DNA from 2 places in the Corynebacterium timonense genome. Region 2 is predicted to be linked to the other one. Evidence: riboswitches for the same ligand, from Rfam matches in the RefSeq annotation. Region 2 holds a riboswitch; the other holds the start of a gene.
The links. Region 2 has a riboswitch for cyclic di-AMP ahead of BLT81_RS07190 (resuscitation-promoting factor Rpf1 domain-containing protein). Riboswitches for the same ligand answer to the same signal wherever they lie in the genome.
Positions count from the first base shown of each region.

Region 1: it holds a riboswitch for cyclic di-AMP, as region 2 does, so the genes downstream of both, BLT81_RS02610 (C40 family peptidase) here and BLT81_RS07190 (resuscitation-promoting factor Rpf1 domain-containing protein) in region 2, are expected to answer to the same signal.

Region 1 is NZ_LT629765.1:522,197-528,069, forward strand. Features, by position in the region: gene qcrC (cytochrome bc1 complex diheme cytochrome c subunit) at 1-395, shown strand, start outside; gene qcrA (cytochrome bc1 complex Rieske iron-sulfur subunit) at 392-1,615, shown strand; gene qcrB (cytochrome bc1 complex cytochrome b subunit) at 1,615-3,231, shown strand; cyclic di-AMP (ydaO/yuaA leader) riboswitch at 3,576-3,752, shown strand; gene BLT81_RS02610 (C40 family peptidase) at 3,762-4,379, shown strand; gene BLT81_RS02615 (C40 family peptidase) at 4,598-5,629, shown strand; gene BLT81_RS02620 (glycosyltransferase family 4 protein) at 5,629-5,873, shown strand, end outside.
Region 2 is NZ_LT629765.1:1,518,512-1,524,384, forward strand. Features, by position in the region: gene BLT81_RS07165 (hypothetical protein) at 1-255, shown strand, start outside; gene BLT81_RS07170 (DUF3027 domain-containing protein) at 271-1,005, opposite strand; gene BLT81_RS07175 (glutaminyl-peptide cyclotransferase) at 1,043-1,843, shown strand; gene BLT81_RS07180 (DUF2771 family protein) at 1,854-2,351, shown strand; gene BLT81_RS07185 (cold-shock protein) at 2,361-2,744, opposite strand; cyclic di-AMP (ydaO/yuaA leader) riboswitch at 3,029-3,168, shown strand; gene BLT81_RS07190 (resuscitation-promoting factor Rpf1 domain-containing protein) at 3,177-3,815, shown strand; gene BLT81_RS07195 (hypothetical protein) at 3,897-4,088, opposite strand; gene BLT81_RS07200 (helicase-associated domain-containing protein) at 4,142-5,873, shown strand, end outside.

The DNA.
Region 1 (5,873 bases), 1.0 Mb from region 2:
GCGGGAAGAACTACGACGGGCAGATCCAAGAAGCCGACGTCGCCCGCGGCGGCGAGCTGTTCCGGCTCAACTGCGCGTCCTGCCACAACTTCACCGGCCGCGGTGGCGCTCTGTCGTCCGGCAAGTACGCGCCCACCTTGGACCCCGCCAACGAGCAGGAGATCTACCAGGCCATGCTGACTGGGCCGCAGAACATGCCGAAGTTCTCGGACCGCCAGCTCACCGCCGATGAGAAGAAGGACATCATCGCCTTCATCAAGTCGTCCAAGGAGACGCCGAGCCCGGCGGGTTACGCGCTCGGCGGTCTCGGACCGGTCTCCGAAGGCATCGCCATGTGGGTGATCGGCATCACCCTGGTCGCCGCCGCTGCTATCTGGATTGGATCGCGCTCATGAGCAATGAAGTGAAGAAGAACTACACCGACGCTGAGTTGGACAAGATGAACAACGCCGAGCTGGCGGCGCTTGGCACGGAGCTCGACGACGTCACCGTCGCGTTCCGCAAAGAGCGATACCCGGTCGAGGGCGACCCGCGCGAGAATTCGGCCGCCCGTGGCATCGCCACCTGGTTGACCGTCTCCGTCATCTCCGGGATCGCCTTCCTCGGGGTGTACCTGTTCTGGCCCTGGGAGCCGCGTTTCCACGGCGACGAGGGCTTGGCGGTCTACAACCTCTACACCCCGCTGCTCGGCCTGACCGCGATGCTGGGCCTCGGCTCGCTCGGTATCGCGACCGTCCAGTACGTCAAGAAGTTCATCCCGGAAGAGATCTCGGTGCAGCGCCGCCACGATGGGCGCTCCAGCGAGCTTGACCGCCGTACGACGACGGCATTGCTGAACGACGCTTGGCAGACCTCGACGCTGGGGCGCCGCACCGCGCTTAAGGGACTGCTGGGAACCTCGGCGATCCTGAGCGGTCTGATGATTGCGGCCCCGCTCGGCGGCCTGATCAAGGACCCGTGGCGCCCGCGCCACGAGCTCGGCTACGCCGGTGACGGCACGCTGTGGACTCACGGCTGGACCCTCGCGGAGCAGGGGCAGAAGATCTACCTCGGCCGCGACACCGGCGCGATCGCCGAACTTCACGAGGGCACCGGCGGCTCGCACTACACCACCGCCGGCGTGTCCCGCCTCGTGCGCATGCGCCCCGAGGATCTAGCGGCGGCGTCGATGGAGACGGTGTTCCCGCTCTACCCGGACGATGTCAACGACGGCGCGGACTACGACCCGGAACGCGACGTGTACGAAAACCACATGCACTCCATCCACGGCCCGCGCAACTCCGTGATGCTTATCCGCCTGCGTTCCGAAGACGCGCAGAAGGTCATCGAGCGCGAGGGCCAGGAGTCGTTCCACTACGGCGACTACTACGCCTACTCCAAGATCTGCACGCACATCGGTTGCCCCACCTCGCTCTACGAGGCCCAGACCAACCGCATCCTGTGCCCGTGCCACCAGTCGCAGTTCGACGCGCTGCACTACGGCAAGCCGGTGTTCGGCCCCGCCGCCCGCGCTCTGCCGCAGCTGCCTGTGACGATTGATGAAGACGGTTACCTCGTTGCCAACGGAAACTTCATTGAACCCGTCGGCCCGGCATTCTGGGAGCGTAAGTCCTAATGAGCACTAAACTTGCACAAGCCGCGGACAACGTTGACTCGCGGTACACGATCTCCGGGGTCCTCCGGCCCCAGCTGAACAAGGTCTTTCCGACCCACTGGTCCTTCATGCTCGGCGAAGTGGCGCTGTACAGCTTCATCGTGCTGCTGCTGACGGGCATCTACCTCGCCCTGTTCTTCGACCCGTCCATCACCAAGGTCATCTACGACGGTGACTACCTCCCGCTCAACGGCGTGGAGATGTCGCGCGCGTACGCGACCACTCTGGATATTTCCTTCGGCGTGCGCGGCGGCCTGTTTGTCCGCCAGATGCACCACTGGGCGGCGCTGATGTTCATGATGGCGATGTTCGCCCACATGATGCGCATCTTCTTCACCGGTGCCTTCCGCCGCCCCCGCGAGGCCAACTGGATCATTGGCGTCACGCTGATCCTCCTCGGCATGGCCGAGGGCTTCCTCGGCTACTCGCTGCCGGATGACCTCCTCTCCGGTGTGGGCCTGCGCATTATGTCGGCCATCATCGTCGGTCTCCCGATCGTCGGCACGTGGCTGCACTGGGCGATCTTCGGCGGCGACTTCCCGTCGGACCTCATGCTCGACCGCTTCTACATCCTTCACGTGCTGGTGCTGCCGGGCATCATTCTTGCGCTTGTCGCGGCCCACCTTCTGCTCGTGTGGTTCCAGAAGCACACGCAGTTCCCGGGCCCGGGCCGGACCGAGAACAACGTCGTCGGTGTCCGCATCCTTCCGGTGTTTGCCGTCAAGGCGATTGCCTACATGTTCATCGTTTTCGCGGTCCTCGCCGGCATGGCTGGCCTGACCACGATCAACAGCATCTGGACGATTGGCCCCTACAACCCGTCACAGGTCTCCGCCGGCTCCCAGCCTGACGTGTACATGCTGTGGACGGACGGTGCCGCGCGTGTCATGCCCGCGTGGGAGCTCTACCTGGGTAACTACACCATTCCGGGTGCCTTCTGGGTTGCTCTGATGTGTGGCATTATGGTCATCCTCCTGTTCGCTTACCCCTTCATCGAGCAGAAGGTGACCGGCGACAAAGCGCACCACAACCTGCTGCAGCGCCCGCGCGACGTTCCTACTCGCACCGGCCTGGGTGTCATGGGTATCGTCTTCTTCCTGCTGCTGACCATCTCTGGCGGCAATGACCACGTGGCGCACTTCTTCGAAATTTCGCTGAACGCCATGACGTGGTTTGGCCGTATTGGCCTCATCGTGCTGCCGCCGCTCGCGTACTTCATCACCTACCGCATTTGTGTCGGACTCCAGCGCTCCGACCGCGAGGTGCTCGAGCACGGTATCGAGACCGGAGTGATCAAGAAGCTCCCGAACGGCGCCTTTGTGGAGGTACACCAGCCGCTTGGCCCGGTGGACGAGCACGGGCACCCGATCCCGCTCGAGTACGCTGGCGCCCGAGTGCCGAAGCAGCTCAACGAGCTCGGGTACAGCGACTCGGAGACCCTGGGTACGTTCAGCTCGCGAGAGCTGGGCATCAGCGAGCGGGTCCGCGACGCGGAGGACCGCCGGCACCACGAGGAGATCGAGACCATGCGTGCCATCGAGGAGTCCAAGAACGCCTCTGACCGCGATGCCACGTAGCGCTCAGCCCTCTCGGCAGTGAGGCCCTTCCCCTCCGGAGGAGGGGCTTTTTCGTGATCTTTTCGTAATGTGAGTGGAATCACATTCATTTGTTTGGGCGAGGGGTGGCGCTTTATGTGTGACCTGTGATTGCCTTCCCGTGTGCTCTTTTTATGCTGGTAAAGCGGTGTTTGTGGCGTCGGTAAGCGACTGCGTGGTGGGGTAGCAGCCCGGCGGCAGTGGTGCGCCGACGGGATCGAGCGGAAAATAACGGCGCGATAACGGGTGTCGCGTTGGACAAGTCCTGTATCCGTTTCGTAATCTTACCGAGACATTGCGACGACATAGTCGGTCGTGATTCGCACAAGGACATATAGCCGAATCCCGCCGCCCGGCGGGAACCGGGGAACCGCACGGCCCATGTGGCCATCCCCTGGGGTGAATGGGGCACAAGGACGGCGCTGTAGCGCCGCGGAGTGCGCCAAGGCCGTCTCTCAGGCCTAACCCGACAGCTAACCCGGTAGGCGACTGAGATGATATGGAGACAGCACGTGGCAAAACACCGCCGCCCCACCACTACCGTGACCCGCAACCTCGCGACTGCGACCGCCGTCGCCGCGGGTGCGGCCCTGCTGGCACCGGCCGCGAACGCCGCCGAGGTCCGCGTTCCCAACACAAACCTCTCCGTGGACGTCCAGGGCATTGAAAATGTCCCCGGCATCGAAAACATCCCCGGCGTGACCGAGTGGATCCCCTCGCTTGCCCAGCAGGAGACGACCAACTACACCGCGCCAGCGCCGGCTGCCCCGGTGGCCGCCGTCAAGACCACGGGTGAGCGCATTGTTGAGATCGCCCGTACGAAGATCGGCTCCCCGTATGTCTACGGCGCATCTGGCCCCGACGCCTTCGACTGCTCGGGCTTCACCTCGTGGGTGTACGCGCAGGCCGGCAAGTCCATCCCGCGCACCTCGCAGGCGCAGGCCAACGGCGGCACTCCGGTGCCCCTGGACCAGCTGCAGCCGGGCGACATCGTTGCTTACTACGGCGGCGCGTCCCACGTGGCCATCTACGCCGGCAACGGCAAGATCATCGACGCGCTCAACAGCGGCACCCCGGTGGGCGAGCGCCCGCTGCACATGATGCCGGTGCACTCGGCCTTCCGTTTCTAGGGTCGAACCCCGCTGCCCGCCGCTCGTTTTCCGTGCGGCGGGTTTGTGTGTTTTCGCTGCTGGGCAGCGGTCATTCGGGCCACTTGACCCACGCCGAGAATGGACTATATTTAGGTAACGGTTTTGTAAAGATGTGGCCGCATCACCCGCCCGACCCGTAGAGCTGCTCGACACGGCGGGCTGATAACGCTCAACGAGCACAGTGGAAAGAGGATCTAGTGGGCAAGCATTCCCTCCGACCCCACCGCGGCGCGGCACGCGTGACGGTGTCCGCCTTCGCACTCAGCGCTACCGTCGCAGGCGCTCTGGCCGTCCCGGCCCACGCCGACGAGGTCGACGCCCTGATCGAGGAGATGGACACTCTTTCGCAGGAGGCGACGGGTAAGAGCGAAGAGCTCAAGGCCATTGAGGACGAGATCGCCGCTGCGGAAGGGCGCCTCGGCGAGATGCGGGAGCGGGTCGAGCACACCCGCGACGCGGCTGCTCAGGCCGTTGCGGACCGCGAGGCCCAGCGGGAGGCCTTCGACACTGTTGCTGCCTCGGCAAACCGGACGAGCACCGCGGATACCGTCATCACGAGCCTGGGGGCGGAAAACCCGCAGGCGTTGATCGACCGCGCGGCGTACCTCGGCGCCATCTCGCGCAACACCGATCGCGCCCTCGATGAGCTGCGCGCGGCGAACGAGGAGGCCGCCGAGCGCGCAAACGCAGCGAACATTGCCGTTGCGGAAGCGGAGTTCCAGCGCAACCAGCTGGACTCGAAGCGGGCGAAGCTCGAGCGCGAGCGTGGAGAGCTCGATGAAAAGGTGCGCGAGGTCGAGGAGAAGATCAATTCCCTGAGCGCTGATCAGCGCGCGCGCTGGGAGAACAAGTACAACCCGATTGCCAACCCCGTGCTGCTGCCCGGGGCCGGCGAGGGCGTTGTTGGCGCCGCCCTGGCGCAGCTGGGCAAGCCCTACGGCTGGGGTGCTGCTGGCCCCGGCGCCTTCGACTGCTCGGGGCTGATGGTGTGGGCCTACGGGCAGAACGGTAAGTCCATTCCGCGGACTTCTCAGGCGCAGCTCGCGGGGGGCACTCCGGTGCCGGTGTCGCAGCTGCAGCCGGGTGACATCGTCGGCTACTACCCGGGTGTTACGCACGTGGGCATGTACATCGGCAACGGCCAGGTTGTCCACGCCTCCGACTACGGCATCCCAGTCCAGGTTGTGCCGCTGAACTCGATGCCGGTCCAGGGCGCCGTGCGCTACTGATGCCCACCCTGCTGGTCACCAACGACTTCCCGCCCACAGTGGGCGGGATTCAGTCGTATGTGAGGGATTACGTCGCCGAGCTCGTCGACAGGACCGGGCCAGACGAGCTCGTCGTGTTCGCCTCGACCCAGGACGCGGACGCGGCTCGCGCGTGGGACGCGTCGTGCGACTACGAGGTCATCCGCTGGCCCGGCACCGTCATGGTGCCCACGCCTGGCGTGCGCGCTCAGATGCAGCGCATCAT
Region 2 (5,873 bases):
ATCGCCATGGACGGGGTGCTCGATATCCTCGCCTGGCGCGGCGCGACGATCACCACCGCACCGGAGGGCTTCCGGGTCGCCGAGCTCACGGAGTCCGAGACCTGGGTGGTCGACTCGCTCTACGGCGCGCGCCTCGTCGCCAGCTGGCGCGAGTACGGCACCGTGCGCGGCGGGCGCACGGCGGTGCAGCGCGGGGACCTGCCGACGCACCGGGAGGTCAACGAACTGCGCGGCGCCCGGGCGTCGTCTTTCTAGGTGCGCGCACGCGTCCTAGAACAGCGGCTTTTCGTCGTCGTACGGCGCGGCCGACGTGACGTCGGCGGTATCGAGCTCGGTGTCCGAGTGCGCCCCGCAGCCGTAGCTCGCGGCCACGACGCGCCCGTCGGCCGAGTATTCGTTGGTGCACACCCCGAAGTTGTCGCCGACGGGTTCTCCCATGGGCACCCAGAACGCGCAGCTGCGACAGTAGAGCGTCGCTTGCTCGGCGAACTCGCTGGTGGGGCCGAACTCGCCCGTTCGCCAGCGTGTTTTCGCCTCCTCGAGCCCGGCCTGGGTGAGGTAGTGCTTGGTGTCACGGCCTGCGAAGGTGACGGCGTCGCGGGAGAAGGAGTCGTCTGTCAGGCGTTCGTCGTCCGGCGCCGGCGCCATGAGGTCGCCCGGCCCGAGGTCGCCGGGGCGCAGACGCTCGGAGTAGGGAACCCAATCGGGCGCCTCGAGCGCGTCGCCGCTCGGCGACGGCACGAGCGCAACTTCGTTCACGGTGACCCAGGACGAGCCAGTGGCGCATGCGACGACGGCGTTCCACTCCCACCCCGGGTAACCGGGTTCGTCGGCCGCGAAGCGGTGGGTGGCCACGTTGGCGCTCACCCCGGCCACCCCGATGTGCTCGCCGACCTCGCCCCCGGCGATCTCGTCGAGGGCCTCCCTCGCGGTGGCGACGGCCCGACCCCCAAGCAGGGGACGGCGTGGGCGGGAGGAACGTGAAGATCTGGTGGAAGCAGACACTCACCCATTATGCGTGAGCTGATGCATGATGGTGGGTATGGGTCTTCGTCTTCGCATCACCAGCGCCCTCGTCGCCCTGCCCGTCGTCCTGCCGAGCGCAGCGTGCTCGTCCGAGACTGCGGAAACGGACGCGGCTGCGGAGCCGGAGCAGCTCACCGCGGTGGTCCAGGACCGTTACGACTTCGACCCCGGCAGCTTCACCCAGGGCCTCGAGGTCGCCGACGACGGGACGCTCTACGTCGGCACCGGCCAGGAGGGCGAGTCCCGGGTCTACCGGCGCACCCTCGGCGGAGAGGAGCTGGTCAGCCGCGACCTCGACCCGCAGTACTTCGGCGAGGGGATCACCCGCGCGGGGGACCACCTGTGGCAGCTGACCTGGCGCGACGGGGTCGCCATCCAGCGCGACGCGCACTCTTTGGAGGAAACGGCACGCGTCCCCGTCTACGGCGAGGGCTGGGGCCTGTGCGCCCGCCAGGGCGAACTGATCTACTCGGACGGCACCAGCTACCTGCGCCGGATGGACCCCGCGACGATGCAGGAGCGCGAGCGCTTCGAAGTCACTCGGCAGGGCACCCCCGTCACGGGGCTCAACGAGCTCGAGTGCGTGGGCGACGACGTCTACGCCAACGTCTTCCTCACCACGGACATCCTGCGCATCGACGCCGAGACGGGCGAGGTTACCGCCGTCATCGACGCCTCCGGGCTGGACAACAACGCCGCGCCCGACCCGAACAACGTCCTCAACGGCATCGCGTACATTCCGGGCACCGACGAGTTCTATCTTTCCGGCAAGCGCTGGCCGGACCTGTACAAAGTCACCTTCGAGCCCGCGGGATAGACTCACCGCCATGAGCTCAACGAAGAAGGTGCCCGCCTGGGTGCAACTGCTCGTCATCGCCGTGGGCGTCGCCGTCCTCGTCGGCGGTTTTGCTCTCTTCCTCGAGTGGCAACGCACCCGGCCCGTCACCCCGCCGGGGGAGCTGCGGGTGGAGGTTTCCAACGGCGGTTCGACGCTCTTGGTGGAGCCGTACACCGTCTGCGGCCTCGACGAGCAGTGCGACGGCGGCGAGCCGCCCACGTTCGAGCTGAACGAATCGAGCCCGGTCACCTTCAGCCTGCCCGACGACATCGCCTCCTCGAGCTGGGCGCTGCTGTCCATCTACGACGACCCCACAGCGAACGAGGAGCAGCTCTTCCAGTCCGGCGAGGCCGACACCGCCACGACGAAGGCGGTCAAGGACGGCGCGCGCCTCGTCGTCGCCGAGGTGTCCTTCCTCAGCGTGGACACCACCGCGGACGGGGAGGAACGCCCCGTCGTCGCCACCTGGTCCGTTGCCTTCGAATAGGAGCCGGGCCTAGGCGTCGAGCTCCTTCGCCACGGCGCGCAGGATCTCCGCCACCTGGCGGGCCTCCTTGCGCTCGGGGTAGCGCCCGGCGGTCAAGGCCGGCTGGACCTGAGTTTCGATGAGCGTCATGACGTCGGCAAGCATGCTGCCCAGCTCTTCGGGCTTGCGACGGTGGACGGGGCGGCGCTTCGGAGTCTCAAGCACCGCGACGCGCAACGCCTGGGGGCCTTTGCGCCCAGCTGCGAAGTCGAACTCGATGCGCTGGCCGGCGACAAGTTCGTCGACCCCGTCCGGCAGCACGGACTTGCTGATAAAGACGTCCTCGTCGCCCGGATTGGATGCAAAGCCGAAGCCCTTCTCAGCGTCGAACCATTTCACCTTTCCGATGGGCATGTGCGTCCCTCTTTCCTTACGATAAGTGCTGTAAATTCCGCCTATCATACCCGCGGCCGCGCCGGCAGCGCAGGGCCGACCACGGATGCATGTGACATAGTTCACATTTTGCGCTTCCGGGCGCGCGAGCTGCGCAAACGCCGACCCGCGCGGCCCACCGATGGCCATTCCGTGTTGGTTACGTGACTCAATCGTTACAAAGCGATAGAGTGACGGCCATGCCCACACCGGGCGACACGCTTTCCGGGGCGCACGCCGAATCCCGCCCAGCCCCGCGGAGGCGGATAAACCAGACGTTATTTTACCAGGGCGGGAGCGGGGAACCCACCGCGCTTTCGCGCACGGGGTGAAGCCGCGCACCGCGCGGCCTGGCACCTCCGCCAGAACCCGACAGCTAACTTCGCAGGCGAGAACAAGAGAGGACACGAATTCATGGGACGCCACAGCAAGCAGACCGCAACCTTCGCCGCCAAGGCGCTCGCCGGCACCGCCGCCGCAGCAGCCCTGACTGGTCTCGTCGCCCCCCAGGCCTCCGCCGCCCCCGACTCCGATTGGGACCGCCTCGCGCAGTGCGAGTCCGGCGGCAACTGGGCCATTAACACCGGCAACGGCTACCACGGTGGCCTGCAGTTCTCCGCCTCCACCTGGGCCGCGTACGGCGGCACGGAGTTCGCCCCGACCGCCAACCTGGCCACCCGCGAGCAGCAGATCGCCGTCGCCGAGCGTACCCTCGCCGGCCAGGGCTGGGGCGCATGGCCCGCCTGCTCCCGCAAGCTCGGCCTGAACTCCGCCCCGACCCCGCGCACCGTTTCCGCTGCCTCGGCTCCTGCCCCGGCCCCTGCCCCTGCCCCCGCGCCGGCCCCGAAGCAGCCGGTTGAGACCGAGGTCGACGCCCTGTACAAGCAGATCGTGTCCACGCTTGCTACGTACAACATCCACGTCCCGAACGCTGTGCACGACGCGTACAAGGCCAACCGCGACGACTACAACGCGTTCTACAACGCCAACAAGCCGCTCATCGAGGCCGCTCTCGCCGGCGACGCCGCGGGCGCGCTCGCAGCGCTGCGCTAAAAACCGCGTACTGGACAAACAGCAACCGCCGCCCCAGGAAAGCACGTCCGGGGCGGCGGTTGCTGTGTTCGGTGGGCGCGCTTAGCGGTTGATGCGCGTGGTGGGGTGCACGTACCCGGTTTCCTCGTAGGGGCGCGGAAGAATCAGATCGTCGCCGAAGGGGCTGGACGCGCCGGCGAGGGTGGAAGTGATTTCGGTAACAGGGTGGCCTGTCGGGGTGTACTCGGGCCAGGCCGGGTTCTTGCGGCCGATCTTCTCAACGTCTTTAGCCATAGGCAATATTGTCTCACGTCCGCTGCGAAAACGCACGTACACTCACCCCCATCATGGACACTCTCATCTCCTCCCTTGCCGCGCTGTCGGACCATGAGCTGCGTACCCTCATCCGCGCCCGGCCCGACGCTACGTTTCCCACCCCGCCCTCGCTGGCAGCGTTGGCGTCGCGTCTCGCCCTTCCCGCGTCGCTGGCTCGCGCGATACGCACGCTCAACGCGGCGGATATCGCGGTGTTGGAGACGCTCGCCGACCTCGGCGCCGAGCTCGAGCCGGTGGACCCGGCTGCGCTCGCCGGGCAGGCCGAGAAGGGCGTGGACGTGGACGCAAGCGTCGCGAAGCTTCGCACGCGGGCCCTCGTCTACGGCTCCGAGGGCCTACGGGTCGCCCCGGGCGCCCTCGCCGGCCTGCCCGCCGGGTGGCGCATCCTCGACCGGGCGCCCGCGGACCTGCAGGAAAAAGTGGAGGCCCTCGACCCAGACTCGCGCGACGTGCTGGACAGGCTGGCGCACGCGGGCGGGATTGGCATGATGCGCTCGCTGAACCCGACCGTGCAGGCCCTCATCGACGCAGGTCTGCTCGCCCAGCAGGGCCCCACCACCGTGCGCCTTCCCCGCCCGGTGCGCGAGGCGCTGCGCGGCGAGCGGCCGCGCGAGTACCCGCTTACCCCGCCGCCCGCCGACCCCGTCGACCAGGAAGCGGTCGACCGCGAGGCGACCGCCCAAGGCCTCGACGCAGTGCGCGAGATGCGCCAACTCGTGACGCTGCTGCTCGCCGACCCTCTGCCGCTGAACAAGGACTCCACCGTCGGCGTGCGCGCCCTCGCCACAGCCACCGCGCAGCTCGGTTTCGACCCCGCGCTCGCCGTGACCATCGGTGAGGCGGCCGGCATCATCGGCCGCGGCGACGTCGACGAGCGCCCCGCCCTCGCCGCGACGAGGGAGGGGCTCGCCTGGCTAGAGGCGCCGCTCGCGCAGCAGTGGGCGATCGTCCTCGCCGGGTGGGTCGCCTCCCCCTGGCGCATCGACCTCGATTTTCGGCTTTTCGACGCCCCCACGCGCAGCCATTCCCTCGCCGCCGCCCGGGAGACCATCCTCGAGGGCCCGCCCTCGCTGCTCTTCCGCGCCCCCGTCGCGGCGGCCGGCATGTCGGAAACGCTCATCGACTCGATTCTGCGCGAAGCGCACCACGTCGGCGCGGTGGCAGAAAATCACGCCTCCACCCCCATGCGCGCGCTCCTGACCGGCGGCGACGTCGTCGAGGCGACGCGTGCCCTCGTCCCCGCGGAGGTCACCGAGGTCATCGCCCAGGCCGACATGACGCTGCTCATCCCGGGCCCTCCCACCCCGGAGACGGCGCGCGCCGTCGAGGCCTTCGCCGACCTCGAGTCCCCCGGCCTGGCCAGCGTCTACCGCGTGTCCGAGGCCTCGCTGCGCCGCGCTCTGAGCGCCGGGTGGGGCGCCCGCGAGCTACACGAGTGGCTCACCGCGCACTGCATCGGGCAGGTCCCCCAGGCCTTAAGCTTCCTCATCGACGACGTCGCCCGCACCCACGGGGCGCTGCGCGCCGGGCAGGCGCTGAGCTACGTCCGCAGCGAGGACCCCGCCCTGCTGGCGAGGGCGGCGGGCACAGCGGCGTCGCTGCGCATGCTCGCCCCGACCGTGGCGGTGTCGGCCCTCTCCCTCACCGCACTGCTCTCCGAGCTGCGCGCGGCCGGGCTGCACCCCAGCGCCGAGGACGCATCGGGGGCGGTACTGAACATGCCGCCAGAGCCGGAGCTCGTGC